Regions from separate parts of the Solwaraspora sp. WMMD791 genome, predicted to be linked through region 3. Evidence: riboswitches for the same ligand, from Rfam matches in the RefSeq annotation. Region 3 holds a riboswitch; each other region holds the start of a gene.
What was found. A riboswitch is a leader RNA that binds a small molecule or an ion and turns the genes downstream of it on or off. The one in region 3 is predicted to bind cobalamin.
Positions count from the first base shown of each region.

Region 1: another riboswitch for cobalamin. It lies ahead of O7623_RS08185 (ribonucleoside-diphosphate reductase subunit alpha); the one in region 3 lies ahead of O7623_RS05510 (VWA domain-containing protein).
Region 2: another riboswitch for cobalamin. It lies ahead of metE (5-methyltetrahydropteroyltriglutamate--homocysteine S-methyltransferase); the one in region 3 lies ahead of O7623_RS05510 (VWA domain-containing protein).

Region 1 is NZ_CP120737.1:1,878,814-1,888,728, reverse strand. Features, by position in the region: gene O7623_RS08185 (ribonucleoside-diphosphate reductase subunit alpha) at 1-1,375, opposite strand, end outside; cobalamin riboswitch at 1,511-1,735, opposite strand; gene O7623_RS08180 (PadR family transcriptional regulator) at 1,866-2,495, shown strand; gene O7623_RS08175 (YciI family protein) at 2,593-2,985, shown strand; gene O7623_RS08170 (DUF6596 domain-containing protein) at 2,994-4,304, shown strand; gene O7623_RS08165 (oligopeptide/dipeptide ABC transporter ATP-binding protein) at 4,322-5,347, opposite strand; gene O7623_RS08160 (ABC transporter ATP-binding protein) at 5,340-6,362, opposite strand; gene O7623_RS08155 (ABC transporter permease) at 6,359-7,219, opposite strand; gene O7623_RS08150 (ABC transporter permease) at 7,216-8,160, opposite strand; gene O7623_RS08145 (ABC transporter substrate-binding protein) at 8,170-9,666, opposite strand.
Region 2 is NZ_CP120737.1:750,416-760,330, reverse strand. Features, by position in the region: gene O7623_RS03250 (ABC transporter ATP-binding protein) at 1-802, opposite strand, end outside; gene O7623_RS03245 (hypothetical protein) at 921-1,073, opposite strand; gene O7623_RS03240 (RNA polymerase sigma factor) at 1,759-3,048, opposite strand; gene O7623_RS03235 (hypothetical protein) at 3,239-3,550, opposite strand; gene metE (5-methyltetrahydropteroyltriglutamate--homocysteine S-methyltransferase) at 4,159-6,396, opposite strand; cobalamin riboswitch at 6,512-6,729, opposite strand; gene O7623_RS03225 (Gfo/Idh/MocA family oxidoreductase) at 6,850-7,968, opposite strand; gene O7623_RS03220 (ThuA domain-containing protein) at 7,938-8,648, opposite strand; gene O7623_RS03215 (alpha/beta fold hydrolase) at 8,839-9,669, shown strand; gene O7623_RS03210 (tetratricopeptide repeat protein) at 9,829-9,915, shown strand, end outside.
Region 3 is NZ_CP120737.1:1,288,445-1,298,359, reverse strand. Features, by position in the region: gene adhE (bifunctional acetaldehyde-CoA/alcohol dehydrogenase) at 1-52, shown strand, start outside; gene O7623_RS05525 (hypothetical protein) at 235-576, opposite strand; gene O7623_RS05520 (CbtA family protein) at 624-1,382, opposite strand; gene O7623_RS05515 (CbtB-domain containing protein) at 1,399-1,599, opposite strand; cobalamin riboswitch at 1,631-1,808, opposite strand; cobalamin riboswitch at 1,921-2,048, shown strand; gene O7623_RS05510 (VWA domain-containing protein) at 2,129-4,132, shown strand; gene cobO (cob(I)yrinic acid a,c-diamide adenosyltransferase) at 4,132-4,734, shown strand; gene O7623_RS05500 (cobyrinate a,c-diamide synthase) at 4,728-6,122, shown strand; gene O7623_RS05495 (WHG domain-containing protein) at 6,185-6,745, opposite strand; gene O7623_RS05490 (DUF2277 domain-containing protein) at 6,862-7,080, shown strand; gene O7623_RS05485 (hypothetical protein) at 7,222-7,857, shown strand; gene O7623_RS05480 (DUF2306 domain-containing protein) at 7,823-8,569, opposite strand; gene O7623_RS05475 (sensor histidine kinase) at 8,701-9,867, shown strand; gene O7623_RS05470 (response regulator transcription factor) at 9,864-9,915, shown strand, end outside.

The sequences.
Region 1 (9,915 bases), 590 kb from region 3:
CCAGGTTGCACACGGCGGTCTCGGCGTCCGAGGAGACCTCGACGATCTCGGTGCACAGGTTGGACAGGTGCACCACGTTGCCCGGTTCCCCGGTCTGGTTGCACAGCAGGTTGGACCGGTCCTTGAAGGTCATCCAGCCGTTGCCGGTCTGCGCCAGGGTGCGCATCATCCGCCCGTACAGGTCGCGGGCGGGAACCTGGCGCACGGCGAGCCCGGCGGCCTCGGCGGCCCGGTACGCGGTGTCGAACTCGGCGCCGTACAGGTCGGGCAGGTGCGGTACGTCGGCCGGGTTGAACAGCGACCACGTCGCGTCGGCGTCGACCCGGCGCATGAACTCGTCGCAGATCCAGTTGGCCAGGTTGAGGTTGTGGGTGCGGCGGGCGTCTTCGCCGGTGTTGTCCCGCAGCTCCAGGAACTCCTCGATGTCGGCGTGCCAGGGCTCCAGGTAGACGCAGGCCGCGCCCTTGCGCCGGCCGCCCTGATTGACGGCGGCGACCGAGGCGTCCAGGGTGCGCAGCCACGGCACGATCCCGTTGGACAGCCCGTTGGTGCCCCGGATCAGCGCACCCCGTGAGCGCACCCGGGACCAGGAGATGCCGATCCCGCCGGCGTACTTGGACAGCTTCGCCACCTGGGCGTACCGGTCGTAGATCGAGTCGAGTTCGTCGCGGGGGGAGTCGACCAGGAAGCACGACGACATCTGGGTGTGCCGGGTGCCGGAGTTGAACAACGTCGGCGAGCTGGGCAGGTACGCCAGCGACGACATCAGTCGGTAGAAGTCGACCGCCTCGGCCGGGGTGTCGGACAGTCCGCAGGCCACCCGCAGCAGCCAGTACTGCGGGGTCTCCACCACCTGTCGGTTGGTGGGATGGCGCAGCAGGTACCGGTCGGAGACGGTCCGCAGCCCGAAGTACTCGAACCGGTCGTCGGCGGTCGGGTCGACGGCGGCGTCCAGGACGGCGGCGTGCGTGGCGACGAAGCGGGCGGTCCGGTCGCCGATCAGCCCGTGGCGGTGGCCGAGCCGGATGGCCTGACTGAACGAGTCGATGCCCTGCTGACGGACCTGCGCGGTGACCGAGGCGGCCAGTAGCCGGGCGGCCAGCCGGGAGTACTGCGGGTCCGCACCGATCAGGTCGGCGGCGGTGCGGATCAGCAGTTGCGTCACCTCGGCCGTGGTGACTCCGTCGTAGAGGCCGCTGACGGCCCGGTCGGCGACCCGGCGCGGGTCGACGTCGGTGAGCCCGTCGGCGTGGCGCCGTACCGCGGCGTGCAGCCGGTCGGGGTCGACCGGGGTGGCGTGGCCGTCCTGGTCGCGGACCCGGACCGGGCCGGGTGTGCCCGCCGACGGGGTCGCCGTGGGGTAGGTGATGGTCACCTGTGCTGCCTCCTGGCTCTGCTCGTGGCAGGCCGGCGGGCAGCACGGACGTCTGGGCGCACGCGGTGGTCACCCGACGCGCGCGGCGCAGCCGTCGACCGTCCCGCGCGGCCTCGGACCACCGGGTACGCACACGGCGTACCCGGCACAACGGGCAGGTCTTCGGACTCGTGGGCGTGACCGGGTCGAGGCGACTCGGTCTCCTACTGGCCGTCGCTTCCCAGGCGCGGTACGCGCCCAGTGCGTGATGACGGCGGTCGTTCCCACTCACCGCTGCGGGGCAGTCCCGGATTCCCACCGGGTTCCCTGTTGCCTCGGCCGGGCTGGCTGCCCGGCCGAACCAGTTGCGTCAGGGACTATATCTGGTGTGCCGTCCCGACCGACACACCAGATGTCGTTGTCGGCGTGTCGTTGCTCTCATTACGAAGCGGGTTGTCGGCGATCTGTTCCCGATATATCGTGGATGCATCAACGAATATCGGAGGCAGATGTGAGACACCACCACCACGACACAGCGGGCGGGTCGCCCGGTTGGCGGCGGGCCGGCGGGCGACGCGGCTTCGGACCGTTCGGCCCCGGCTTCGGCTTCGGCCCCGGCGGTCCCGGCTTCGGGCCGGGTGGCCCGGGTTCCGGCCCCGGCGGCTGGGGCAGGGGTGGTCGCGGCGGCCGGGGACGCCGCCGGCCGAACGTGCGGGCCGCCGTCCTGGCCCTGCTCGTCGAGGGCCCGATGCACGGCTACGAGATGATCCAGGAGCTCGACTCCCGCACCGGCGGGGTCTGGCGGCCCAGCCCCGGCTCGATCTACCCCACCCTGCAACTACTGGAGGACGAGGGCCTGATCGTCGGCACCGCCGAAGGCTCCGGCGGTGGGCGCAAGCGCTACGCGCTCACCGACGCCGCCCGCCCCGAGGCCGAGCAGGCCGCGCAGGCCGCGCCCTGGACCGAGCTGGCGCCGGAGACCGTCGACAGCTGGCATGACGTGCGCGAATCGGGTATGCAGACGATGCACGCGCTGCGGCACGTGATGCTCAACGGCACCGCGGAGCAGCGGGAGCGGGCGGTCCAGGTGCTCGACGAGACCCGACGCAAGCTCTACGCCATCCTGGCCGACTCCGAGTAGTCGGCGGGTCGCCGCAGGTTGCGGCGGGACCCGGTCGGCCGGTCCGGCCAGAAACTCCCGGCTCCGCTGTCGACGCGGCGCCCCGCCGATCGTCGTCATGACGTACGGCAACGCCACTACCAGCGAGGAGCCCGACGTGAAGTACATGCTGCTGTTCGTCAGCCCACCGACCGACGACCCGAACCACATCGAGCCGCAGTGCACGGTCGAGGACTGGATCGCCTACGACAAGCAGATGAAGGACGCCGGCATCTGGGTCAGCGGCAACGCCCTGGCGGACCTGACCACCTGCACCTCGGTCAAGGTCGAGGCGGACGGTCAGCGGATCGTCACCGACGGTCCGTTCGCCGAGAGCCGCGAGGTGCTCGGCGGCTACGACATCATCGACGTACCGGACCTGGACGTCGCGCTGGACTGGGCGGCCCGCTCGCCCGGTGCCCGGGACGGGGGGTCGGTGCAGGTGCGTCCGGTCGCCGACTTCGGGATGTGACCGGCCGGATGACCGGTGCCGAGTCGGCCGACGACCCCGCCGGGCCGGGGCGGGGCACCGATCCGGAAACGGTACGGACCTCGGTGGCGGCCGTGTTCCGCGAGGAGCACGGCCGGCTGCTCGCCACCCTGGTGCGCCGCTTCGGTGACCTGCACCTGGCCGAGGAGGTGGCAGCCGAGGCCGTCGAGGCGGCTCTGACGCACTGGCCGGTCTCCGGCGTGCCGACCCGCCCCGGGGCGTGGCTGCTGACCACCGCGCGGCGTCGCGCGGTGGACCGGATCCGCCGCGACCGGACGCTGGCGCTGCGGCTGGCGGTACTGCAGGCCGAGGCGGACCGGGCCGACCCGGCACCGGCCGCCGATGTCGATCCCGACCTGCCCGACGACCGGCTCGCGCTCTTCTTCACCTGCGCCCACCCCGCGTTGCCCGCGCCGGACCGGGTGGCGCTGACCCTGCGCCACCTCGGCGGGCTGACCACCGCCGAGGTGGCCCGGGCCTTCCTCGTGCCGGAGGCGACGATGGCCCAGCGGATCGTCCGGGCGAAACGCAAGATCCGGGACGCGCGGATTCCGTTCCGGGTGCCCGGTGTCGACGAGTTGCCGCAGCGGCTCCCCGGCGTCCTGCAGGCGGTGTACTCGATCTTCACCGAGGGCTACGCGGCGAGCTCCGGTCCGCACCTGCAGCGCCTCGACCTGGCTGAGGAGGCCGTCCGGCTGGCCCGCATCCTGCACCGGTTGCTCCCGACCCAACGGGAGACCGCCGGCCTGCTCGGTCTGCTGCTGCTGGTCCACGCCCGCCGGCATACCCGGACCGGACCGGACGGGGCACTGGTGCTCCTCGACGAGCAGGACCGGCGGCGGTGGGACCGACCGATGATCGCCGAAGGTCGTGCGTTGGCCCGTGCGGCGTTGACCGGCGGCCCGCCCGGACCGTACGGGCTGCAGGCCGCGATCGCCGCGCTGCACGACGAGGCCGCCGACGTCGCCGGGACCGACTGGCCGCAGATCGTCGCCCTGTACGACGTACTGGCGCGGATCGCGCCCTCGCCGGTGGTCGACCTGAACCGGGCGGTGGCGGTGGCCATGCGCGACGGCCCGGCCGCCGGGCTGGCCATCCTCGACGAGCTGGCCGCCGATCCGCGGCTGCGGTCGCACCACCCGTTCCCGGCGGCTCGGGCCGAGCTGCTGCAGCGCCTCGGCCGGTACGCCGACGCGGCCGACGCCTACCGGCAGGCGCTGGAGCTGGCCGGCACCGAGCCGGACCGGGAGCACCTGCGACGCCGCCTCGCCGCAGCGCAGGCGGCGAGCCACCCCGGCTGAGCGAACGGGCGGCGGCGTCAGTGGGCACCCACCGCACGCGGGTCCGGGCCGGCGTCGGTGCCCGGAAGGTGACAGGCGGCCAGGTGACCGGCACCGCGTACGGTCAGCTCCGGATCGTCGACGGCACACCGGTCGAACGCCGCCGGGCAGCGGGTCCGGAACCGGCAGCCGCTCGGCGGATCGGCGGGGGAGGGGACCGCACCGCGCAGGATGATCCGCTGTCGGGTCCGCTCGACCGCCGGATCCGGCACCGGCACCGCCGACAACAGCGCCCGGGTGTACGGGTGGGCCGCCCGGGTGAACAGGGTGGCCCGGTCGGCGATCTCCACGATCCGACCAAGGTACATCACCGCGATCCGGTCGCTGAGGTGCCCGACGGCCGCCAGGTCGTGGGCGATGAACAGGTACGCCAGGCCGAGCGAGTCGCGCAGGTCCTCCAGCAGGTTGATGATCTGCGCCTGGATCGACACGTCGAGGGCGGCGATCGGCTCGTCGGCGACGATCAGGTCCGGCTCGCCGGCCAGCGCCCGGGCGATCCCGATCCGTTGCCGCTGCCCGCCGGAGAACTCGTGCGGGTGCCGGTGGGCGTGGTCCGGGTCCAGCCCGACCAGTTCCAGCAGCTCGCCGACCCGGTGCCGGCGGGCCGCCGTACCCTTGTGCAGGCCGTGCACGTCCAACGGCTCGGCGATGATCGCGCCGACCGACATCCGTGGGTCGAGTGAGGCGTACGGATCCTGGAAGATCATCGTCAGGCGGCGGCGCATCGCCCGCATCCGGCGCAGACTCAGCGCGGTCAGGTCGACCTCGCCCATCGTGACCGTGCCGGCGGTGGGCTCGACCAGCCGCAGCACCGCCAGCCCGGTGGTGCTCTTGCCGCAGCCGGACTCGCCGACCAGCCCGAGCGTCTCACCGGCGCCGACCTGGAAGCTCACCCCGTCCACCGCCCGTACCGGCCCGGCGGGGCGACCCGGCCGGCCCTGGCCGCGCTGCGGGAAGTGCACCCGCAGGTCGGTGACCCGCAGCAGCGGTGCGCGGTCAGCCATCCCGGCCCGCCGGGACGTCGTAGAAGCAGGCCACCCGGTGCCCGCCGGCGGCGACGGTCCGCAGCGGCGGTACCTCGGTGGCCGCCCGGTCGTCGTACCGGTAGCCGCAGCGCGGATGGAACGGACAGCCCGCCGGCAGCGCCGTCGGGTCGGGCGGCTGGCCGGGGATCGTCGCCAACCGGCGGGGCCGGGCGACGCCGACGCGCGGCACCGCCGCGAGCAACCCGATGGTGTACGGGTGCCGGGGCGCGGCGTACAGGTCGTCGACCCCCGCCTCCTCCAGGATCCGGCCGGCGTACATCACCGCGACCCGGTCGGCGATGCCGGCCACCACCCCGAGATCGTGGGTGATCCACACGACCGCCAGGCCGAGCCGCTGCTGCAGGCCGGCGACGACGTCGAGGATCTGCGCCTGGGTGGTGACGTCCAGCGCGGTGGTCGCCTCGTCGGCGAGCAACACCCGGGGCTCACAGGCCAACGCCATGGCGATCATGACCCGCTGGCGCATGCCGCCGGAGAAGTGGTGCGGGTAGTCGTCCAGCCGCCGCCGGGCGTCCGGCAGCCCGACCTGGTCGAGCAGGTCGGCGGCCCGGTCCCGGGCGGCGGCGCCGCTGGCCAGGCCGTGCAGCACGATCGGTTCGACGAGCTGCGCCCCGATGGTCCTGACCGGGTTGAGCGACGTCATCGGGTCCTGGAAGACCATCGCGATCCGGTTGCCCCGCACCCGGCGCAACTGACGTTCGCCGAGTGCCAGCAGGTCGGTGCCGCCCAGCAGCACCTGGCCGCTGACCCGGGCCGGTTCGTCGAGCAGCCCCATCACCGCCAGCGCGGCGACGGTCTTGCCGGAGCCGGATTCCCCGACGATGGCCAGGGTCTCACCGGCACGCACGTCGTAGCTGACCCCGTTGACCACCCGGGCGACGCCGCGCCGGGTGCCGATGCGCACCGTCAGGTCACGTACCGACAGCACCGGACCGTCGGTCGCCGGGGCGTCGCCCGCCGGCCCGCCGCTCATCCGGCCCGCCCCCTCGACTCGACGACCGACCGCTGCCGGGGGTCGAGCACATCCCGGAGTCCGTCGCCGACCAGGTTGAACGCCAGGACGGTGCCGAGGATCGCCAGGCCGGGGAAGATCCCCATCCAGGGTGCCTGACCGACGAACTCGCGGCCTTCGGCGAGCATCCGGCCCCAGGCCGGGTCGGGGCGCTGCACCCCGAGGCCGAGGAACGACAGCGCCGCCTCGGCCAGGATGGCGAACGCCAGGCTGAGCGAGGTCTGCACGATCACCGGCGCGGCGATGTTCGGCACCACGTGTCGGACGAGGATCCGCAGGTCACCGGCACCGACCGCGCGGGCGGCCAGCACGTACAGCTGGGTGGTGGCAACCATCGTCGCGGCCCGCACGATCCGGGCGAAGATCGGGGTGTAGACGATGCCGATGGCGATCATCGCGTTGGTGATGCCGGGTCCGAGGATCGCCAGGACGGCGATGGCCAGCAGGATCGCCGGGAACGCGAACAGCACGTCCATGCTGCGCATCAGCACCGCGTCGGCCGCGCCGGCGTAGTAGCCGGCGATCAGACCGATGATGAGCCCGGCGGCCAGCGAGATGCCGACCGCGACCAGCCCCACCTGCAGCGACACCCGGGCACCGACCAGCACCCGGCTGAGTACGTCGCGGCCCAGGTTGTCGGTGCCGAACGGGTGCTGCGGCGACGGTGCCGCCAACCGGCCGGGCACGTCGACGGCGTTGGGGTCGTACGGTGCCAGCCACGGCCCGGCCACGGCGACCACCGTCAGCACCGTCAGCACCAGCAACCCGGCCAGGGCCAGCGGGTTGCCCAGCAGTAGACCGACCAGTCGGCGGGTCACCGGTGCCGCACCCGTGGGTCGAGGTAGCCGTAGAGCAGGTCCACCAGGAAGTTGACGAGTAGGAACATCAGCGCGATGGTCAGTACCGCGCCCTGCAGCAGGCTGTAGTCCCGCCGCACCACCGCGTCGTAGGCCAGTCTGCCCAGCCCGGGCCACTCGAAGATCACCTCGACGATGACGACTCCGCCGAGCAGGAAACCGAGCTGCAGGCCGACGGCGGTGACGATCGGGATCCAGGCGTTGGGCAGCACGTGCCGGCGTACCGTCTGCCAGCGGGAGAGCCCCTTGGCCCGGGCGGTACGCGCGTAGTCCTGGTGCAGCGCCTCCAGCACCGCCGAGCGGACGAACCGGGTCAGCACCGATCCGGAGATCAGCCCGACGGTCAGCGCCGGCAGCACCAGGTGCCGCAGCGCCCGCACCGGATCGTCCACCGGGGACACGTAACCCGAGGCCGGCAGCCAGCCCAGCACCAGCGCGAAGAGCAGGATGTACATGATCCCGCTCCAGAAGTCCGGCACCGAGACCCAGAGCTGACTGACCGCGGTGGCGATCCGGTCGACCAACGACCCGGAGCGCACCGCCGAGACGATCCCCAGCGGCAACGCGACGACCAGCGCGACGGCGAGCGCGGCACCGGCCAGCAGCCCGGTCGGGCCGAGCCGGGCGAGCAGCAGCAGAGTCACCGGCTCGCCGCTGCGGAAGCTGACCCCCAGATCGCCGGTGACCGCCCGACCCAGCCACTGGAAGTACTGGACCGCGATCGGCTGGTCCAGGCCGGCCCGGGCCCGCATCGCCTGGTACAGCTCCTCGTCGAAGCGGGTCCCCAGGGCCAACCGGATCGGGTCCCCGGGCACCAGGTGCACGATCAGGAAGACCGCGACGCTGACGCCGAGCATCGCGACCACGGTCTGCAGCGCCCGCCACAGCAGGAAGCGCGCCATCGCGCCGGCTCAGCCGTCGCGCCGTACGGTGCGCAGCCGGATCTTGCCGTCGGGGTGCATCTCGACGCCGGACAGCTGCGGGGACCAGGCCAGCGCCGCCTGCGGGCTGTACAGGTAGCCGTAGCTGACCTCGTCGATGATCAGCCGGGCAGCCTGGTGGTACAGGTCGCGTCGTTCGGTGTCGACGACCCGCTCCCGGGCCTGGTCGAGGAGCTGGTCGACCTGCGGGTTGGCGTAGCCGTGGAAGTTGAACGAGCCGGCCGAGTGGTGCTGGGCGTAGTAGGCGTACTCGCCGTCGAGGTTGTTGAGCCAACCCAGGACGTAGCAGTCGTAGCTGCCGTTGCCCTGCTCGTCGAGCCAGCTGGCGAAGTCGAGGGTACGGATCTCGACGTCGACCCCGACGTCGCGCCACTGGCTGGCGATCACCTCGCCGGCCGCCAGGGTGTGCGGGTACTCGTTGGTCAGCATCAGGTCCACGGTGAGACCGTCGACGCCGGCGTCGGCCAGCAGCTGCCGGGCCTGCGCCGGGTCGTAGCGGAACGGGGCGTGGTCGGTGGCCCAGAAGTTGCCCGGCGGCATGGCCGACTGCACCGCCGTGGCGGAGTCGAAGAACGCGGCCTGGGCGACCTGCTCGCGGTCGATGGCGTAGGACAGCGCCCGGCGTACGTCGATGTCGTCGAAGGGCGCACGGTCGAAGTTGCAGGTGAAGTACCAGTAGTCGTTGCTGGCCAGCTGCCCGAGTTCGACGTCGGGATCGTCGCGCAGCGTCGTGATCTCCTGCGGCGGTACGTTGTTGGTCAGCTGGACGGCCCCGGTGCGCAGGTTGGTCAGCGCGGTGGTCGGCTCGGCGACGAACCGGAACTCGACCCGGTCGACGTACGGGCCGTCTCCCCAGTAGTCCGGGTTGGCCTCCAGCACGATCCGGTCACCGGGGGTGTAGCTGACGAACCGGAACGGGCCGGTGCCGACCGCCGTGCCGGTCAGTCCGTCGCCGTCGATCAGCTCGGGTGCGACGATCGCCATGCCCTTGAAACCGCCGACGTTGGCGAGCAGGTTCGGCGTCGGTCGGTTGAGGACGAATTCCACCGTACGGTCGTCGACGGCGCGTACGTCGTCGACGGTGTCGAAGCGCCAGGCGTTCGCGGCGGTCTGCGCGTCGGTGATCCGGTCGAAGCTGGCCACCACGTCGTCGGCGACGAACTGGCGTCCGTTGTGCCAGGTGACCCCCTCACGCAGGTGGAAGGTCCAGGTGAGCAGGTCCTCGCTGACCTCCCACTCGGTGGCCAGCGCGGGTTGGAAACTCAGGTCCGGGGCCGGCTCGACGAGGGTGTCGTAGACGTTCTCCAGCACCAGGAAGGTCGGCCCGGCGGTGGAGACGTGCACGTCCAGGCTGTCCGGTTCACCGGAGATGGCGACCACCAGCGTGCCGGCGGTCGAGGCGTCGCCCTCGTCGGTCTCCAGGGACTCGCCGGCCGAGCAGGCGGTGAGGCCGAGCACCGCCGTCATGGCCAGGCCGCCGATCCGCCGGCGGTACCGGGTGGCGGCGTGGCGGGCGGTGGCGCGGGTGGTCAGGTCAGGTGTCGGCCGCTGGCGGTACGCGGGTGCCGCAGTGCTGGTCACCGTCTGTCTCCTAGCTCGTGGCCGCCGATTCGGGCGTGACGGGCGCGGATGAAACGCCGACCCTAGTCGATCGGTCGATGGGTCACAACCTGGCGACCCATGGTGATGATCGATCCGGATCGCTCGGTCCGGCGC
Region 2 (9,915 bases), 540 kb from region 3:
AGATCCGCCGGCGCGCCTCCCACACCAGCACCAGCCATTCGAGGAAGCTGTGACGCCAGAAATCCACGAAGAAGTTGTGCAGCCCGAAGACGCGCATCTCCTTGGCCGAACCCGCCGCAGTGGCCACCTCACGCAGGTAGTCGTTCCTCAGCTCCTGCGGGTCGAGCAGGAACCGCTCCTCGGCGAACTTCCGCAGGCCACCCCGCTGTCCGTAACGCTGCAGCACCACGGCAGCGGCCAGCGCCGCCGCAGCGGGCCACGACAGCACCACGCCGACCACCACGGCGTACCCGGCCAACTGTGTGTAGCGCCCGATCAGGGCGAGTAGGCCGGCTACGGCCTCGCCAGGGCTGAACAGCCAGTTCTCCAGCTCCCGGGCGGCCACCCGAAGGTGCTCCACCAGGCTCGGGTCCTCCAAGGGGCCGACACCCGCAGTCCTGGTCGCGATCGACATGAGCTCGTCGCTGACCAGGCCGTCGATGCGCCGCGCCACGAGCTTGCCGAGCAGTTCCTGCACCGGCGCGATGATCTGCTGTCCGACGAACGCCGCCGCGGCCAGTAGGAAGGCGGTCACCAGGTCGTCCCACTCTGGCGATCCCAGGCCGGCGATGACCGCGGCCGGCACCTTGCCGAGCAGGATCGAGGAGGCCACCACGAACGCTGGCGGCAACAGCCCAGCGACCAGGTTGACCAGCACGATGGTGACGATCATCGGGGCGCCGGCGCGACCGGCCAGCCGGGCGATCTCCAGCCGGTCCCGGGTCAGCCGGACCAGGGTCTGCAGGCGGGTCTCCGGCGTCATCGCGTCCCTCCTGCGACGACGGCGCAGCTGAGCAGGGTCCTGCGGTGGCAGTTCGGAATGATGACGCTGCACGTGTACTGACCTGTCACCGGTCCTCCAGTTCGGAGATCGTGGGTATTCAGGAGAACGACGAACGCGGAGCCCGCAAATGGACAACTGGATCCGCCCATCCCGGAACGGACCCGGAGCGGGCCTCCTCGTCGAAGCGCGGGAACAGGTCCGGACGGGCGTAGGGGTAGAGGGCGAGCAGGCTCAGCCGGTTGCCGGTCACGGAAACGACGTCGCCCCTGCGGTCTGGGTTTCTCCGCCCGTGGGTCAATAGCGGCCGTGGGTGGTCGCGTGGATGCTGTCGTGGATCTCCGAGACCAAGTCCTGCGCCCGGCGGCAGTAGGCGCCGCCATGACCACCGCGCTGACCGGGCCCGGGGCCGAGGGCGCGGATGCCTGGTCGGGTACGCCCGGACGCCGGCGTCGCCGAGCCGGCGGAAGGCGGGGCGGATGTGCGCCTCGTCGGTCGTTCCATCGGGGACCGACAGCATGAAATGCGCCGACACGGCAAGGTCCTTCTCGACATCCCCGATACCGCAGCAGCCCGTCGGCGTGCATCGGTGTACCGCAGAAACGGACCACGCCCGCCCGCTCGTCGCCGGTCAGCCGCAGGGCGGAATTGCGCTGGTGGTACTCGGCGCTGTTGGGGATGATGAGCTCGACAGCGTCAGGCATCGGCACAGTTTCTTCGATATCGCGAATGGCGGGAACGGGGCGCGTCCACGCCGAGTGCGGTGTGCCCGTGACAGGCCGCCGCCTCATCATGTGCCGGGCCGTACCAGCGGGTCATCTTCGACACTGCGCAGAAGGCGGCTTCTCCCCCGCCCGCCAACGCCATCAACCATTCATGGGGCGCGATGCGCGCCGCCCCGGTGCCGATCGGCGGGGCCATCGGCGGCATGCCGGCGCTCAGGGGCCAGGCGTCCACGCCCCCGTCCCGGCCCTGGTCATCTCGTCCATCCGACGGCTCAGGTAACGGCGCTCAGCCTCATTGCCGGTGAGCCCGAGCGCACGCCGGTAACTCGCGGCGGCGTCTCCCCGGCGGCCGAGGCGGCGCAGTAGGTCGGCGCGCAGCGCCGGCAACAAGTGATAGTCGCGCAGCTGGCCGGAGTCGTCCAGGTCATCGACCAGCCGCAGGGCCGTCTCCGGGCCATCGACCATGGCTACCGCGACCGCCCGGTTCAGCGCCACCACCGGTGAGGGGGTCAGCTCTGCGAGGCGTCCGTACAGGGCGACTATCCGCGCCCAGTCGGTGTCCGCGGCACAGGCCGCCTCGGCGTGACAGGCCGCGATGGCGGCTTGGACCTGGTATGGGCCGATCCGCTGGCTGCCCAGCCCGTCTAGTAGGCCGATCGCCTCGTCGATCTCCACCCGGTCCCAGAGCGAACGGTCCTGGTTCTCCAGGGTGATCAGGTCACCGTCGGCGTCGACCCGCGCCCGGCGCCGGGAGTGCTGCAAGAGCATGAGTGCGAGCAGCCCGGCCGCCTCGGGCTCGCCGGGCAACAACCCGACCAGCGCCCGGGTCAGCCGGATCGCGTCCATGCACAGCCCGTCACGGGCCAGCTCCGCGCCGCCGGACGACGCGTAGCCCTCGTTGAACAACAGGTAGAGCACCGCCAGCACCCCAGACGTACGCTCCGGCAGCAGGTTCGGCGGCGGCACCCGGAAGGGTATCGCCGCGTTGGCGATCTTCCGCTTCGCACGGACCAGGCGCTTGGCCATGGTCGGCACGGGCAACAGGAACGCGCGGGCGATCTCCGCGGTCGTCAGGCCCGCCAAAGTACGCAGGGTGAGCGCCACCCTGGCCTCCAGCGGCAGCGCCGGATGGCAGCAGGTGAACATGAGGCGAAGACGATCGTCCTGGATCTCTGCCCCCGCGTCGTCGGCGTCGTCGGAGCCGGTGTCAACGGCCAGGGCGGCGAGCTCCCGCAGCTTGCTGCTCTCCGTGGTCGCGCGCCGCAACCGGTCGTAGGCCCGGTTGCGGGCCACCGTCATGAGCCAGGCGCCAGGACGGCGCGGCACCCCGGATTCGGGCCAGGTACGCAGTGCCTCCACAAAGGCGTCCTGGGTGCAGTCCTCGGCCAGGTCCCAGTCACCGGTCAGCCGGATCAGCGCCGCGACGACTCGTCCCGACTCCTCCCGGAACGCACGGACGATGTCCTCCTGGTCCTCCGGGCCCAAGATGGTCGGCCGCCCCATGAAGTTCCTTTCTCCCGAACTCCCGCCATAATGACAACTGGCACGGATCCGGACAAGGCCGGGCTACACACCGCAGGTGCCACCGGGCGGGCGGGTTACCGGGAGGCCGTGGCCCGTTCTCGGTCCGCGCGGCCGCGCCACTGCTGGTGCGTACGTGAATGCGAGACAGGACGTCGTACTCAACGCGCAATTAGGGAAACTCGTCCAGCAGCCGGAACAGGGTCTGCTTGGCCACCATGTCGTTCTCGGGCGTGAGGTTCCCGGGGTCGACGGCCAACTCCGGCAGAGCGAGTTCGAAAACAAGCGCCCACCACACGAGGTTGTCGCCACGGCCGGCCTGGGTGACGAGCCACTCGCGGAAGCCGCCCAGCAGCGAGCGGGCGTTGCCCTGATCGCAGCCCTCGACGTAGGCGACCGAGGTGGGGAGGTCGTCGCGCATCAGATACATCCGCGGGCGGACCGCCACGAGGGCGAACAGCTCGCGATAGCTGCCGATGGGCACCGTGAAGGTGTCGAGACCGAAACGCCGCCGTGATCAGCCGCCAGATCAACTGGATCGACGTCGGCGGCGTCGGACCTGGTTGGGTCTTGGTTGTGCTGCCCCTCGGACACCAGCACTGGTTGGTCAAGAGGCATCCAACCTGTCGTTCGTCAGGACACTGACCGAGAGGCCGGGTCCACCGAAGTACGCCGCGAACGCTGGACGTGACATGGTCGCTGCGGCTCTCCAGATTGGCCGGCTCGACGGAACCCGTCCCTTGATGCCAACGACGACCAGAGAGTAGGCGGCGAGTACGTTGCCGACGACCTGCACGGTAAACAGGATCGCCTCGACGAATCCACTATCCATTTGGTGGCCTCGCTTCGCGTTTGCTGGCTCCGACCGGGTGTCAAGGGGTGGAAGTAGGAACGCTACCGCGACGATATCGGGTGACGAGGTCGCCATCGGTGATGCCGTCCGCCGAACGAGCCGAAGTGTTCATCGAACCCTCCCCTGTCGATGCCGATCTCTTGCTATTGCAGCATGTCTGCAACTAGCGCCCGTGCGGTGCGCCGAGGTCACTGGCCTGGGCGGACACCTGTGCGGTGTCCGCCCAGGCACCGATCTCGTCAGTTCCCGCGCAGCTGGCCAGCGGCGGCGACCAGATGCCGCAGCGACGCCTCGACCTCGGCGTAGCCGCGGGTCTTCAGACCGCAGTCCGGGTTGACCCACAACCGCCCGGCCGGCACCGCCGCGCCCGCCCGACGCAGCGCCTCGACGACCTCACCGAGGGCCGGCACCCGGGGCGAGTGGATGTCCCACACCCCCGGTCCGACACCGCGCCGGTAACCGATCGCGGCAAGGTCGTCGAGGACCTCCATCTTCGACCGGGACGCCTCGATGCTGGTCACGTCCGCGTCGAGGGCGTCGATCGCGGTGATCACCTCGCCGAACTCGGAGTAGCACAGATGGGTGTGGATCTGGGTATCGTCGGCGACGCCGCTGGTGGCCAGCCGGAACGCCCCGACCGCCCAGTCCAGGTACGCCTGCTGGTCGGCCCGACGCGGCGGCAAGGTCTCCCGCAGCGCCGGCTCGTCGACCTGGATCACCCGGATCCCGGCGGCCTCCAGATCCTGGCACTCGTCGCGAAGGGCCAGCGCGACCTGGTCGGCGGTCTCCGCCAACGGCTGGTCGGTACGGACGAACGACCAGGCCAGGATCGTCACCGGACCGGTCAGCATCCCCTTGACCGGCCTGCTGGTGAGCGACTGGGCGTAGGTGGACCAGTCGACAGTCATCGGCGCTCTGCGGACCACGTCGCCGTAGATGATCGGCGGGCGGACACACCGGGAGCCGTACGACTGGACCCAGCCGTGCTCCGTGGCGGCGAAGCCGGTCAACTGTTCGCCGAAGTACTGCACCATGTCGTTGCGTTCGGGTTCGCCGTGCACCAGCACGTCCAGACCCAGCTGCTCCTGCAGCCCGACGACATGTGCGATCTCGGCGCGCATCCGCTGGGCATAGCCGGCGTCGTCGAGGCGGCCGGCACGGTGTGCGGCGCGGGCCCTACGCAACTCGTCGGTCTGCGGGAACGAACCGATCGTGGTGGTCGGCAACTCCGGCAGGCCCAGCCGCCGCTGCTGCGCGGCAGCCCGATCCGAGTAGTCGCCACGTCGACGGTCGGCGGGGCCGAGAGCGGCCAGCCGGGCACGTACGTCGTCGTGCCGCCACCCGCCCGGAGCCTCCGGCAGCGGCGCGGGCAGGGTGGCGACGCCGTCGCGCACCGCCCTGCCGAGCAGGACCACCTCGTCGACCTTCTGCCGAGCGAACGCCAGCCGGGTGGACAGCTCCGGGTCGAGTCCGACCTCGACCGAGAGATCCACCGGGACGTGCAGCAGGGAGCAGGAGCTGGCGACAGCGACGTGATCGGCAAGCCCGGCGACGGCCGCCCCCACGGCGTAGGCGGCACGCAGGTCCGTACGCCAGACGTTCCGCCCGTCCACCAGACCGGCCACGACCGTCCGGCCGCGCAGCGGACCGGCGGCGGCGAGCCGGTCGAGGTTGCCCGGCCCGGCCACCAGGTCCAGCCCGACAGCCTCCACCGGGGTGTCCAGCAGGGCGGGCAGGGCGTCGCCGAGTTCCCCGAAGTAGGTGGCCACGAAGATCCTCGGCCGATGGGTGGCAGCCCCGAGCCGGTCGTAGACGCGGCGCAGCGCGTCGACCTCGGCCGCGGTGCGGTCGGCCACGTACGCCGGTTCGTCCAGCTGCACCCAGGCCGCGCCCGCCGCCGCCAGCGCGGCGAGGATCTCGGCGTACACCTCGACCAGCTCGTCCAGGCGGGCGAACGGATCGTCCCCCTTGGCCAACAGCAGGAACGTGGCCGGCCCGACCAGCACAGGCCGGGTGGTGATGCCCAGTCGACGGGCTTCGGCGTACTCGCCCAGTGCCTTGGCCGGGTTCGCCCGGAAGGCGAGGCCCGGGTCGATCTCCGGCACCAGGTAGTGATAGTTCGTGTCGAACCACTTCGTCAGCTCCAACGCCGGCTCGGCGTCGACCCCGCGTGCCATCGCGAAGTAGGTGTCCAACTCACCGAGCCCGAGCCGGGCGAACCGGGCGGGGACCGCGCCGACGGCGACAGCGGTGTCGAGCATGTGGTCGTAGTAGGAGAACGTGTTCGACGGGATCGCGCCGAGTCGGGCGTCGGCCAACGTCCGCCAGACCTCGGCCCGCAGCCCAGCAGCGATCTCCTCCAACGACGCGGCGTCGATGCCGCCGGCCCAGTACGCCTCGACAGCCCTCTTCAACTCGCGATTCGCGCCGATGCGCGGATAGCCGAGCACAGTGCTCTGGCCGAATGCGGTGGTCACCAATGGGTCCTTCCCTCGAAGTGCCCGACGGACACGGGAGGGGAGGAAGGCAGGTCGCGGCACGGCACCGACTTCCGCCCAGACCCTCCCGAGAGGCCGCCGGCGGCGCACACCGGGCGGTGTACGCAGCGCTGGCAGGTCTTCGGACTCGCGGGCGTGACACGTCGGTCGCCTACTGGCCGTCGCTTCCCGGACCTTGCGGTCCAGTGCTTCGTTGACGGCGGTCGTTCCCACTCACCGCTGCGGGGCAGTCCCGGACTCGCACCGGGTTCCCTCTTACGACGCCCCACCCCGGCCTGCGGGATGGAACGAACCAGCACCGCCCGCCATCGTACGGGCCGGGCGTCGCCCTCGACACCCTCAGCTCAGAACCGACCCCTCGACACCCGCAGAACCGACACCGGCGGTCCCCGGTTGACCACCTGCCCCGCACCACCAGCGGCGCCAGCGTCCTCAGTGCCCGGACGACGGGGCTGACAGCCAGTCCTCGGCCGGGGTGAACGGGACAGGCATCGGACGGTCGACCGCCGTCGTCAACTCGATCCGCCGGCCCTCGGCAGCCGACCGGAGCAGCGCGGTCATGATGTCGAGTACGTGCAGCGCGAGCTCGCCGCTGGCCCGTGGCGGACACGTCTGGTCAGCCCGGATCAGGTCGATCAGCCCGATCCCCCGGGCGGCGGCGACGTAACCGGCCCGTGGTGCGAGGGCGCGCCAGCCGGGGCCGTCGAGCGCGAGGTGGCGGACCTCGCCGTCGAAGGTGTTCGGATCGGGTACGGCGAGGGTGCCGTCCTCCCCGTGCACCTCGATCGGCGCGGCCGTCGTCGCGACACCGTCGAAGCTGGTCGTGAGGGTGGTCAGGGCACCACCCACGTGTTCCAGCACACCGGTCACGTGGGTGGGCACCTCGACCGGAATCCGCTGCCCGAGGCGAGGTCCCGAACCGATGACCCGGGCGTCGCGCAGCCGGCTGGCCGCCCCGATCACCGCCCGGACCGGACCGAGCAGGTGGATCAGCGCCGAGATGTAGTACGGCCCCATGTCCATCAGCGGACCGCCGCCCGGGGCGTAGTAGAAGTCGGGTTCGGGGTGCCAGCGCTCGTGCCCCGGGGTGACCATGACGGCCGACGCGGAGAGCGGGCGCCCGATCAGTCCACCGTCGATCGCCGCGCGGGCGGTCTGCGTACCGGTGCCCAGGACGGTGTCCGGCGCGCACCCGACGTGGACGCCGGCCGACGCGGCCCGGTCGATGATCGACCGGCCCTGTGGGAACGTGACGGTGAGCGGCTTCTCGACGTAGACGTTGCGGCCGGCGGTGATCGCCGCGCCCGAGATCTCTTCGTGTGCCGCCGGGATCGTCAGGTTGAGCACCGTCGCCACGTCGGGGTGGTGCAGCAGTCGCTCGACGCTCACCGCCTCGGCGCCCGGGATCCTGGCGGCGGCGGCGACGGCCCGGGCCGCGTCCAGGTCGGCCACCGCGACGACGCGCACGGCTGGATGGTCGGCGAGCGTGTCCAGGTACGCGCGGGAGATGACCCCGAGACCTACGACGCCGATGCCGTGCGGGTCGCCCACACCATCCCCCTTTCGATGACGGTACGCACACCCGGGTGCTCCAGCACGTCGAGGCTGTGTCCGGGAGTCGTCACGACGATCCGCCCGGCACCCCAGTTGCGGGTCCAGATCGCCGGCGAGGTGACCGGACGGTGCCACGGATGCCACGTCCGCGTCGGGTGGGTGGTGGTGGCCAGCACCTCGATCAGATCGTCGTGCAGCACCCAGTACTGCTCGGTGACCAGGTCGAAGTCCTCGATCCCGGCGGTGATCGGATGGTCCCGGCCCAGGTCGGTGATCGTGATCGAGTGTGGCAGGAAGTTGTCCTTCTCGCCGCCGCTGCGGTCACACGGCTGGATGCCGGGGTGGGTGGCGAACTGGCCGCCCACCAGGTGCAGGTAGTCCGAACAGGCACGGAACGAGTCGACGATGCCGCCGTGCCAGCCGGTGAAACCGGTCCCGGCCACGATCGCCGCGGCCAGACCCGCCACCTGCTCCGTGGTGATCTGTGACATCGTCACGCATTGCACGACGAGGTCGGTGGCGGCCAGTTCGGCGGCGTCGGCGTAGATCTCCGTCGACTCCTCCACCCGTACCGCGTATCCGCTGCGTTCCAGGAACGGGATGAACAGCTCCGTCGCCTCGACCGGCCGGTGTCCTTCCCACCCGCCCCGGACCACCAGGGCTCTGCGCCGCTCCACGCCCACTCCCTCCCCGGTCCGCCGTCTTGGGCAACCGCTGCCGCCCGTGCCGACACCCGCTTGCGACCATCGACCACCGTACCTGGCCGGCCCCCTCCTGGAGCCCTCCCGCCTCTCGGCCGGCACGGCCCTGTCCCACCTGACGGCGCTTCGTCCCATTCGTCCGCTCAGCGGGTAGGGTCAGCGCACTATGGAGCACTGGAAGCTAACCCAAGCGTACGAAAGCGACGCCGGACAGGTCCGGTGGGACCGGTTCGGTGATGCGGCGGCACCGCCTGTCGTACTGTTGCACGGCACTCCCTTCTCCTCCTACGTCTGGCGGCACGTCGTCCGGGCACTGACCCCACGCCACCAGGTCTACGTATGGGACATGCCCGGCTACGGCTCGTCGGAGATGGCCCCGGGCCAGGATGTCTCGCTCGCCTCCCAGGGCCGCACCTTCGCCGCGTTGCTGGCTCACTGGGAACTGACCGAACCGACGGTGGTCGCCCATGACTTCGGCGGAGCCACCGCGTTACGGGCGATGCTGCTGCACGGCGCACGGTACCGACGGCTCGCCCTGGTGGACGCGGTCGCTCTCGGCGGTTGGGGCTCGCCGTTCTTCCGGCTCGTCCAGCGACACGCCGAGGTGTTCAGCGCGCTGCCGTCCGCCCTGCACCGGGCGCTCGTACGGGAGTACGTCAGCTCGGCCACCGCAGGCGGGCTACTACCGGACACGCTGGAACAGCTCGTGCGGCCCTGGCTCGGAGACACCGGCCAAGCCGGCTTCTACCGCCAGATCGCACAGGCCGACCAGGCACACACCGCCGAGATCGAGCACCGCTTCGGCGAGGTCGCCATCCCGGTACTCGTCTGCTGGGGAACCGAGGACCGGTGGATTCCCGCGGCCGAGGGCCGCCAGTTGGCACGGCGGTTCCCGACGGCGTCCCTGCGACTGATCCCGCAGGCCGGTCACCTGCTACAGGAGGACGCGCCGGCGGAGCTCACCGCCGCCCTGCTCGACTTCGTCCGGGAAGGCTGACCATGGGCGGCGTCGGGAGTCGCCGCGGTGCGAACGGCTCCCGGCGCCCGGGCAACGCCTGCGGCACCGGCGGATAGACAGCGGACAGGTCATCGATACGCCCCGGGTCGGACTCTTGGTCACACCAGCGGACCGACCCGATTCGAGAGGGCGATTGCGATGAGAGTGCAGGACCTCGCCGTGGCCGAGCGCAGCTCGCCGGCGCCGGTGACCGCGCCGAACGACGCGCAACCGTGGGTCTCGGCG
Region 3 (9,915 bases):
CACTGACGCCGGCCCGGGCACCGGTGTCGACGCGGGCAGCGAACAGGGCTGACTGTCCGCCGTCCGTCGGGCCGGGACACCGCGCGGTGTCCCGGCCCACAGCCGTGCCGTCGTCGGGAAGTCCGCAATCCCGGGCGGTTGCACAATCATGCAACCAGTTCGCGGTGGAGCTTGCCGGTGCCAGACGGCGGTCGGCCGCCGGCACTGTGGCCGGCTGCCATCGGTGCGTCGTCGTCAGGACGGTGGTGTGGGCTTCCCCCACCGGGGTGCGGCGAAGCGCAGCCCGGTGAGTTGGTCGGGTGGCGCGGCCAGCCCCGGTCCGCCGGCGGTGACCCACCGCGCGACGGCGGACGACGTCGCGTCCTCGAGCACCCCGCCGAGCCAGACCGGCCGGGCCCCGAGCAGGCGGCCCAGGGGTGCCGGCCGTACCACGACCACGTTGGACCGTTCGCAGGCGTTGAGGCAGTCCGACACCTGTACTGGTCCGGCCGTCCGTAGAACGTCGAGCTGGCGGTCGTGGTCGACGTCGGGGTGCTTGCGCCGGGTGCCGCAGCAGCACCCCCGGCAGACCGTCATCCGGGCCGACTGCCCCAGTGGTGTACGCGCGGCGTCGGCGCCCTCCGTCACGCGACGTCGGCGGTGATCGGCCGCCGGTGGTCGGCCCGGGCCGGGGTGAGCAGCAGCCCGAACACCACCCCGAGGACCGTCCACATCGTGGCGAGCTGCGCCAGCGACGCCAGACGGAACTCCCACAGCAGCGCCGCCGGTACGTCTCCCGGCACCTCGACAGCGGTCGCCGGCCAGAGCGTCAGCAGCAGCGTGTAGCCGACGACGGCGACGACGGTCGCGGCCACGGCCCGGTACGGCGTCGGCCGTGACCAGGCGGCCAGCCGCCGGTGCACCAGCAGGGCCAGCCAGGTGACCGCCGCCGCCGCGACGATGAACGATAGGTACTGGCCGGTGCGTTGGTTGACGGTGTCGGGGTCACCGACGCCGGGCGGGTTCGCCGGGAAACGGATGGCCGGCAGCAACGCCACCACGACGAAGCCGAGCCCGGCCAGCAGTCCGACCCGGCGGAAGTCGTCGCGGCCGGGCAGCAGGTGCCGGGTGGCCCCGAAGACCACGGCGACGATCACGGCCAGGCAGACCGCGACCGCGACGGTCGCGACCAGTCCACCGAGGATCTGCACGCCACGGCTGACCAGTTCCTCCTCGTGGCCGTGTCCGCCGCCGCCCGGCGTGGCCCGGCCCTCCTCGACGACCAGCGCCGATTCGATCCGGGGTTCGACGATCAGCAGGGCCGCCGCCGCTGCGGCCACCCCGGCGGCGAGCCCGGCGAGCAGACCACGACGCAGTACGGTGCCGAACGGGTAGCCGCTCATCGGAGCCGACCCCCGCTCAGTGGCACGGGACGCCGAGGGCGTGCCGGCCGTCGTGGGTGAACTCGTGCACGAACTCGGCGGCGCCGGCCAGCACCAGTCCGTTGTCCTGCGCGACCAGGTAGATGACGACCGCCGCGACGGCGGCCAGCAGCCAGCCGGCCAGCGGTACGCGGATGGCGGGGGTGGTGACCTCGCCGCCGACAGAAGGTGCAGTCATGCCAGGTGATCCTCTCGTCCATGCCTCGTGGCGATGCGGTGCGTGCCACGGCCGGTCTCCTGGCTCCCGGATCGTCGCGGCCGTCCCGCCTTCCCAAGCCGTTGTCGTCGGCCCAGTGGCGTGGTGGAACGGACACTCCCCGGTCACAGTGGCGAGGACCACGCCGGAATCACACCGGCTTCCCGAACACCGTGGCTCGCGCAGCGTACCGCCGGTTCGCCCGGCCGGACAATGCCCACCGCCACGACCAGCGCAGGGAGCGGCGCCACATTGACGGTGGCGCTCGCGGTAGGGGAGCATGGCCGGCACGAGCGGTACGCGGAGGAACCCGGTGCGAATCCGGGGCGGTCCCGCCACTGTGACCGGGGAGTCACGTCCCCATGAGACAGCCACTGCCACGACGGCGGGAAGGCTCGGGACGTGGTGTCGATCCGGCAGCCAGGAGACTCCGGCCGCTCCCTGGTCCACCGGCACGCGGGCGTGGACACCCGCGGAAGGGATTCACCATGCGCACCAGTTGGTGCCCGGTATGACGGCGTACCCGTTCACCGCCATCGTGGGCCTGCCCGAGTTGCGGCAGGCCCTGCTGCTGGCGGCGGCGCACCCCGGTATCGGCGGGGTGCTGATCCGTGGCGAGAAGGGCACCGCGAAGTCGACGATGGTCCGGGCCCTGGCCGGCCTGCTGCCGCCGGTCGACCGGGTCGCCGGCTGCCGGTTCGGCTGCGATCCGATCGCCGTCGACCCGACCTGCCCGGACGGCCCGCACACCGCGCCGATCACCGCCCGGGGCGGGCCGGCGGCCCTGGTCGAGTTGCCGGTCGGGGCCACCGAGGACCGGGTGGTCGGGACCTTGGACATCCAGCGGGTGCTCAGCGCCGGGGTGAAGGCGTACGAGCCGGGACTGCTCGCCGCCGCCCACCGTGGCCTGCTCTATGTCGACGAGGTCAACCTGCTGCCGGACCACCTGGTCGACCTGCTGCTGGACGCGGCGGCGATGGGCCGCGCACACGTCGAACGCGACGGGGTGTCGGTCAGCCACGCCGCCCGGTTCCTGCTGGTCGGCACGATGAACCCGGAGGAGGGGGAGCCGCGTCCGCAGCTGCTGGACCGCTTCGGCCTGGTCGTGTCGGTGACCGCGCCGACCGAGGTGGCCGACCGGGCCGAGGTGGTCCGCCGCCGGCTGGCCTACGAGGCCGACCCGGCGGCCTTCGCGGCCCACTGGCGGTCCGCCGACGATCAACTCGCACGACGGGTACGCGCGGCACGGGCCGCCCTGCCGGCGGTGACCCTACCGGACGCCGAGATCGACCGGATCGCCCGGATCTGCCTCGCGTACCAGGTGGACGGGCTGCGGGCGGACATCGTGATGGCCCGTGCCGCCGTGGCCCTGGCCGCCTGGCGTGGCCTGCCGGCGGTCACGGCCGCGGAGGTCGCCGACGCCGCCCGGCTGGCCCTGCCGCACCGGCGGCGACGGGATCCGCTGGATCCGCCCGGTGCCGACGCACAGCGTCTCGACGAGGTGTTGCGTGACGAGTGTCCCGACGACGACCCGGACCCCGCACCGCCCCCGGGACCTCCCGCACCGCCGGACGGTAGGCCGCCGACCAGCGCGGACGGACCTCCACCGCAGGCGGGCGACGGCCGCGGTGACGGCCGTGACGGTCAGCGCCGCGACGGTCAGGAGGGTGCCCGCCGCGACGACGACAGCGCCGGTGGTTCGGCTACCGGCCCGGACGGTTCGGCGGAGGCCGGTCCGGCGCCGGCGGCGGCCGGTCCGGCGTACCGGCCCCGGACGCTGCGGCTGCCCGGACTCGGCGATGGCGGCACGCCCGGCCGGCGGTCGGCCGCCCACGCGGACCGGGGCAGGGTGGTGGGCGCCACGGCACCGACCGGGCGGGTATCGGCCGTGCATCTGCCGGCGACGGTACGCGCCACCGCGTCGCGTGGTGGCCGGCGGATCGTCTCCGCCGACCTGCGTCAGGCCCGCTTCGTCGGCACGGAGGCGAACCTGATCCTGTTCGTGGTCGACGCCTCGGGTTCGATGGCGGCACGGCACCGGATGAGCGTGGTCAAGACCGCCGTGCTGTCGTTGCTGCGCGACGCGTACCACCGGCGCGACCGGGTCGGGATGATCACCTTCCGGGGCGCCGGTGCCGACCTGGTCCTGCCGCCGACCAGCAGCCACGGGGTCGCCGTCACCCGGTTGGCGCAGCTGCGCACCGGGGGGCGTACCCCGATCGCCGCCGGGTTGCGCGTCGCCGCGGCCACCGTCACCGCCGAGCGCCGCCGGGATCCGCGTCGCCGGCCGCTGGTCCTGCTGGTCACCGACGGGCGGGCGACCAGCGGCCCGGACCCGATGACGCTGGCGCCGTTGCTCGCCGGCACCCCGATGGTGGTGCTCGACTGCGAGGCCGGCCCGGTGCGGCTCGGGCTGGCGCGCCGGCTCGCCGCCGGCTTCACCGCACAGTGGCTGCCGCTGGCCGCGTTGTCGGCGACGGGTCCGGGTGTCCACGACCGGCGGAGGGCTGCCTGATGCCACAGGGGAGACCGGAACATGTCCCCGACGACGGGCTGACCACCCGGGCCCGGCGTCGCCAGCCGGTGCTTGCGGTGCACACCGGGCCAGGTAAGGGCAAGTCGACGGCGGCGTTCGGCATGGCGCTGCGGGCCTGGTCGGCCGGCTGGCCGGTGGTCGTCTACCAGTTCGTCAAGTCTCCGAAGTGGAAGGTAGGCGAGGAGGCGGCCCTGCGTACCCTCGGTGAGTCGGGCCGTGGGGCACCGGTGACCTGGCACAAGATGGGGGAGGGCTGGTCCTGGATCCAGCGCCCCGGCGCGGAGCGCGACCACGCCGCCGAGGCCGCCGAGGGCTGGGCGCAGATCCGTCGGGACCTGGCCGCCGAGGCGTACCGGTTCTACGTGCTGGACGAGTTCACCTATCCGATGACCTGGGGGTGGATCGACGTCGCCGAGGTGGTGTCGGTGCTGCGGGAGCGGCCGGGCAGCCAGCATGTGGTGATCACCGGGCGCAACGCCGCACCGGAGCTGATCGACCTCGCCGACCTGGTGACCGAGATGACCAAGGTCAAGCATCCGATGGACGCCGGGCGCAAGGGCCAGCAGGGCATCGAGTGGTAGCCGTACCCCGGGTGGTGATCGCCGCCCCCGGATCCGGCCACGGCAAGACGACGGTGGCCACGGGGCTGCTCGCCGCCTTCGCCGCCCGCGGGGTCCGGGTCGCCGGGTTCAAGGTCGGCCCGGACTACATCGATCCCGGCTACCACGCGCTCGCCGCCGGTCGGCCGGGCCGCAACCTGGATCCGGTGCTGGTCGGCGAGGACCTCGTCGCGCCGTTGTTCGCCCATGGTGCCGCCGGCGTCGACCTGGCCGTGATCGAAGGCGTGATGGGCCTCTACGACGGCCGGGTGGGCGCCGGTGACGTCGGCTCCACCGCGCACGTCGCCGCGCTGCTGGCCGCGCCCGTGCTGCTGGTCGTCGACGCGGCCGGGCAGAGCCGGTCGGTGGCCGCCCTGGTGCACGGCTTCCGGTCGTTCGGTCAGGTCCACATCGCCGGGGTGATCCTCAACCGGGTCGGCTCCGACCGGCACGCGCAGGTCCTGCGGGACGCCTGTGAGGAGGTCGGCACCCCGGTGCTCGGGGTGCTGCGTCGACAGCCGTCGGTCGACACCCCGTCGCGGCACCTGGGTCTGGTGCCGGCGGTCGAACGCACCGTCGAGGCGCGCGCCTCGGTCGAGGCGTTGGCGGCACTGGTCGCCGCGTCGGTGGACCTGGACGCCGTGGCGGCGGTGGCGCGCCGCGCACCCATGCTGGCGTCCGACGTATGGTCCCCGACAGCGGCCGTCCGTGTCGCCGACCCCGACGGTGGTGCCGGGTCGGGTGCCGGCGGGCAGCCGGTCCCGGCCGGTCACCGGCCGGTCGTCGCGGTCGCCGCCGGCCCGGCGTTCAGCTTCGGCTACCCGGAGACCGTGGAGCTGCTGACAGCGGCCGGCGCCGAGGTGCGTACCGTCGATCCGGTCCGCGACGAGCGACTGCCCGCCGGCACGGCGGCGCTGGTCGTCGGCGGTGGCTTCCCCGAGGTGTACGCCGGTGAGCTGACCGCCAACGCCGGGTTGCGCTCGCAGGTGGCGGCGGTCGCCGCCAGCGGAGCACCGGTCGTCGCCGAATGTGCCGGTCTGCTGTGGTTGTGCCGCACCCTCGATGGTGCTCCGATGTGCGGGGTGCTGCCGGCGGACGCCCGGATGACGCCCCGGCTGACCCTCGGCTACCGCGACGCGGTGGCGTTGACCGACAACGTCGCGGTGCCGGTCGGCAGCCGGCTGACCGGACACGAGTTCCACCGAACCGAGGTGACGCCGCGAGCCGGCGTGACGGCGGCGTGGGGATGGCGTGGGGGCGCGCCGGAGGGTTTCGTGGCCGCCGGGGTGCACGCGTCGTACCTGCATCTGCACTGGGCGGCGCGGCCGCAGATCGCGGCCCGGCTGGTCGCCGCCGCGCGCCGTCGGTGACGCGGCCCGGTCGCCACCGGGCCGGGCATCGGCCCCGTGTGGAACGGCAACGAGGGCCCCGCTCAGCCGCGCGGCAGGCTCGCGACGACCATGGCGATGAGCCGGTCGTACGTCTGCTCCAGGTCCTCCGGAAGGCCGAAGCCGCCGGCGACCTCCAGCGCGACGAAGCCGTGCACGGTCGCTCGCAGGCAGCGGGTGGCGTGGACCGTCGTGGCCGGGTCCAGCCCGTACCCGCGCAGTACGGCGAGGAACACCTCCAGCAGCCGGGTGCCGGCGGCGGCCGTGGCCGGCTGGCTCAGCGGGTCGGCGGGCATCGCCGCCCAGCGGGCCGGGTGCCGGCGGACGTAGCCGCGACTGGCCCGCATCAGCGCGGCGACGGCGGCGTCGCGGCTCAGACCGAGGGTGTGCCGGGTGAGTTCGTCGGCGACCTCGTCGATCACCCGTACGGCGACGAGGGCGCGCAGCTCGGTGAGCCCGCCGCCGACGTGCTTGTAGAGCGACGGGGCGGCGACACCGACCCGGCCGGCGAGCGCGTTGAGCGTCAGCGCGTCGAGGCCGTGCTCGTCGATGTGGGCGATCGCGGCGTCCACCAGGGCGTCCGGGGTGAGGCCGACCCTAGGCACGTCGGCCACCGGCGCGGGATGTCGAGCTACCAAGCATAGCTTGAAAGCTAATAGCATTAGCCAATGTTGTCAACTCGGGTCCCCGCGGCGACGCCGACTGAGGCACGATGGAACGCATGTGCCGAAGCATCAAGACGTTGCGTGAGCCGTACACCCCGGACGTGACCGACGCCGACATCGAGGCCGCCGCCCTACAGTACGTACGGAAGATCTCCGGTTTCCGGCAGCCGGCCGCACACAACGCCGAAGCGTTCGAGGCGGCGGTGGCCGCCGTGGCCGCCGCCAGCCGTGACCTGCTGGACCGCCTGGTAGTGCGGGCCCCCGCCGGCCGATAGACCGCTGCGGCGGGCACCGCCGTCGCTTCTGTGAGGATTCTTAAGCAAAACTTCAGTCCTGCGGTAGATCCACTCGGCGTCGCCACCCGTACCGGTCGGTGGGCTGCGATCGCGCAGCGGCGCGACGAGAGGAGCGGGTGCATGTACGGGTGGGACGTCAGAAGCGGACGGGCGCGCAAGGTGTTCATCGGGGTGGCGGCTGCCGCCCTGCTCGGCGGCGGGCTGGCGGTCGGCACCGGGCTGGGCAACGCGGGGGAGAACTGCGACGGACTGGACACCGCGCTGCGCAACAACCTCACCTTCATCGCCGACCAGCGGGCCAACCCGGACGCCCTGTCCGCCGACCGGATCGCCAACCGGCAGGCCGTCGTCGACCTGATCCAGCAGCGGCGGGCCGCCGCCGGCTGCACTGCCGACGTGCAGGCCGGTGCCCCGGTCGCGGCACCGACCACCCCGGCGGCGCCGCAGCCAGCACCACCCAGCGGTACGGACTCCGGTGCCGCGCCGGACACCGGTGCGCCCGGGACCGGTGAGGTCGTCTGCGCCGGCTCGACGGTGACCCTGTTCAACGAGGACGCCGCCCCGGCCGCCTCCAGCGGCACCTTCCCGATCGGCACCGTGCTCAAGGTGACCAACCTCGACAACGACCGGAGCATCACCGTCACGGTGACCAGCCCGTCGGCCAGTTGCGTGCTGCTCAACGACGCCGCCTTCGAACAGGTCCGGGAACCGGGCAAGTTCGTCATCCGGCGGGTCGTGGTCGAGCGGATCCGCTGACCCGTACCGCGTCGCGTCGTCGGCGAGGGCCGGCGGCGCGACGCCGGACGACCCACTCCGCCACCACCACGTTGATCAGCCAACCGGCGGCCATGGTGCCGGTCCGGCCCGACGCCGTCACCGGGCCGACCACGGCCAGCCAGGCCATCTGGGTGAAGAACTGGGTGCCCGCACCCATCCCGATCGCGTACCCCCGGATCATCCAGGCCCGGTGCGCGGCGAAGTCGCGGCGCCGGACCGCGCGGAAACCGACCCCGACGCACGCCGCCATCGCCACACTCACCACCACCCGGATGGCGACCAGCAGCTCGCTGTCGACCGCCGCCGGCGGCAGGAACAGGGTCAGCCACAGGCCGGTCCCGGCGGTGAGCAACCCACAGACAACCAGGACCCGCCCGGCGGCCCGGTGCCAGGCCCGGTGGCGTCGCCGCAGACCCGGCGCGAACTGGAACGCCCCGACGAGGCTGAAAATGGTGACGCTGACGATGTGCGTCACCAGCGCCACCGGGGCAGCGGTGACCCGGTCGCCGTCGGGCACGATGGGCGGCCCGCCGACCAGCTCGGCCAGTCGCAGGCTGCCGGCGACCACCGGCACGAGGCTGAGCAGCACCAGCCCGGTGGGGATCAGCCAGTTGGCAGGGGCGCAACGGCCGGCGACGGTGCGGACGGTGGGCTGGGGCATCGACCGTGGATCCGGTACGGGTGTGGACATGGCTCGATCGTCGCGGCGGCGCGGCGAGCGGTCATCGCCGCGCGGGCCGGCGTCGACCCCGCCGTTGGACGGGGCCGCTCGTCGTACTTGTGGCCGGTACGCCGCCGCGGTCGGCTGCGTACGATCGCGGTGTGCGTGCGCTGCTGCGGTCGGTGTGGGGCGAGCCCCGCGTCGCCGACCCGCCGACACGGGTCTGGCGGGACTGGGTGCTGCTCGGCGCGGTCTGGGTCGCCGCGACCATCGAAGGGCTGCTGCGTACCGACCTGGTGTCGCCCGCGTACTCGTTGATCGTCGCCCTCGTGTTGGCGCCGACGCTGTTGTGGCGCCGGACCAGGCCGCTGCTGATGGTCGCCGTCGCCTTCCCGGTCACCGCCGTGGCCGCGCTGCTGGCCGGCCACGAACCGGAGCTGGTCACCGGTGTCTATTTGCTGATCCTGCCGTACGCGCTGTACCGCTGGGGTTCCGGCCGGCAGATCGTGGCCGGCACGGCGGTCATCCTGGCCAAGATGGGCCTGTCGGCGGCGGTCGGCCACCTCGACCTCGCCGACGTGGTCGGCGGGACGGTGGTGGTGTCCGCCGCGATGGCCGTGGCCACCGCCCTGCGGTACCGGGCGACGCTGTGGGCCCGCGAACTCGACCAGGCCAAGTCGGCCGAACGGGAACGGCTCGCCCGCGACCTGCACGACACGGTGGCCCACCACGTGTCGGCGATGGCGATCCGCGCCCAGGCGGGCATCGCGGTGGCACCGACCCGACCGGCGGCGGCCCTCGACGCGCTGGCGGTGATCGAGGCCGAGGCGACCCGCGCCCTGGCCGAGATGCGGCTGATGGTGCGCGGCCTGCGCCACGGCGAACCCGCCGGACACTTGGCCCCGGCGGACCTCACCCCGAACCCCGGAATCGGCGACGTCGCCAGACTCGCCAGCCGGACGCAGCCCGGCCCGGTCGTCGACGTCTCCCTGCACGGCGACGTCGATGACATCCCGTCGACCGTCGCGACCGCGGTCTACCGGCTGGCCCAGGAGTCGGTGACCAACGCCCGCCGGCACGCCCGGCACGCCACCCGGATCGAGGTCCGCGTCGACGTCGACGCAGACGCGGTACGGCTGCGGGTCAGCGACGACGGCGACACCGGCACGGCGCGGCCCGCCGCCACCGGCGGCTTCGGCATCGTCGGCATGACCGAGCGGGCGGCCCTGCTCGGCGGCACCTGCGACGTGGGACCGCGCCCTGATCGGGGCTGGACCGTCGCCGTGGCCCTGCCCCGCCAGGCCCCGGCCGGTCGGTCAGGGACGTGACCATCCGGGTGGTCGTCGCCGACGATCAGGAGATCGTCCGGACCGGGC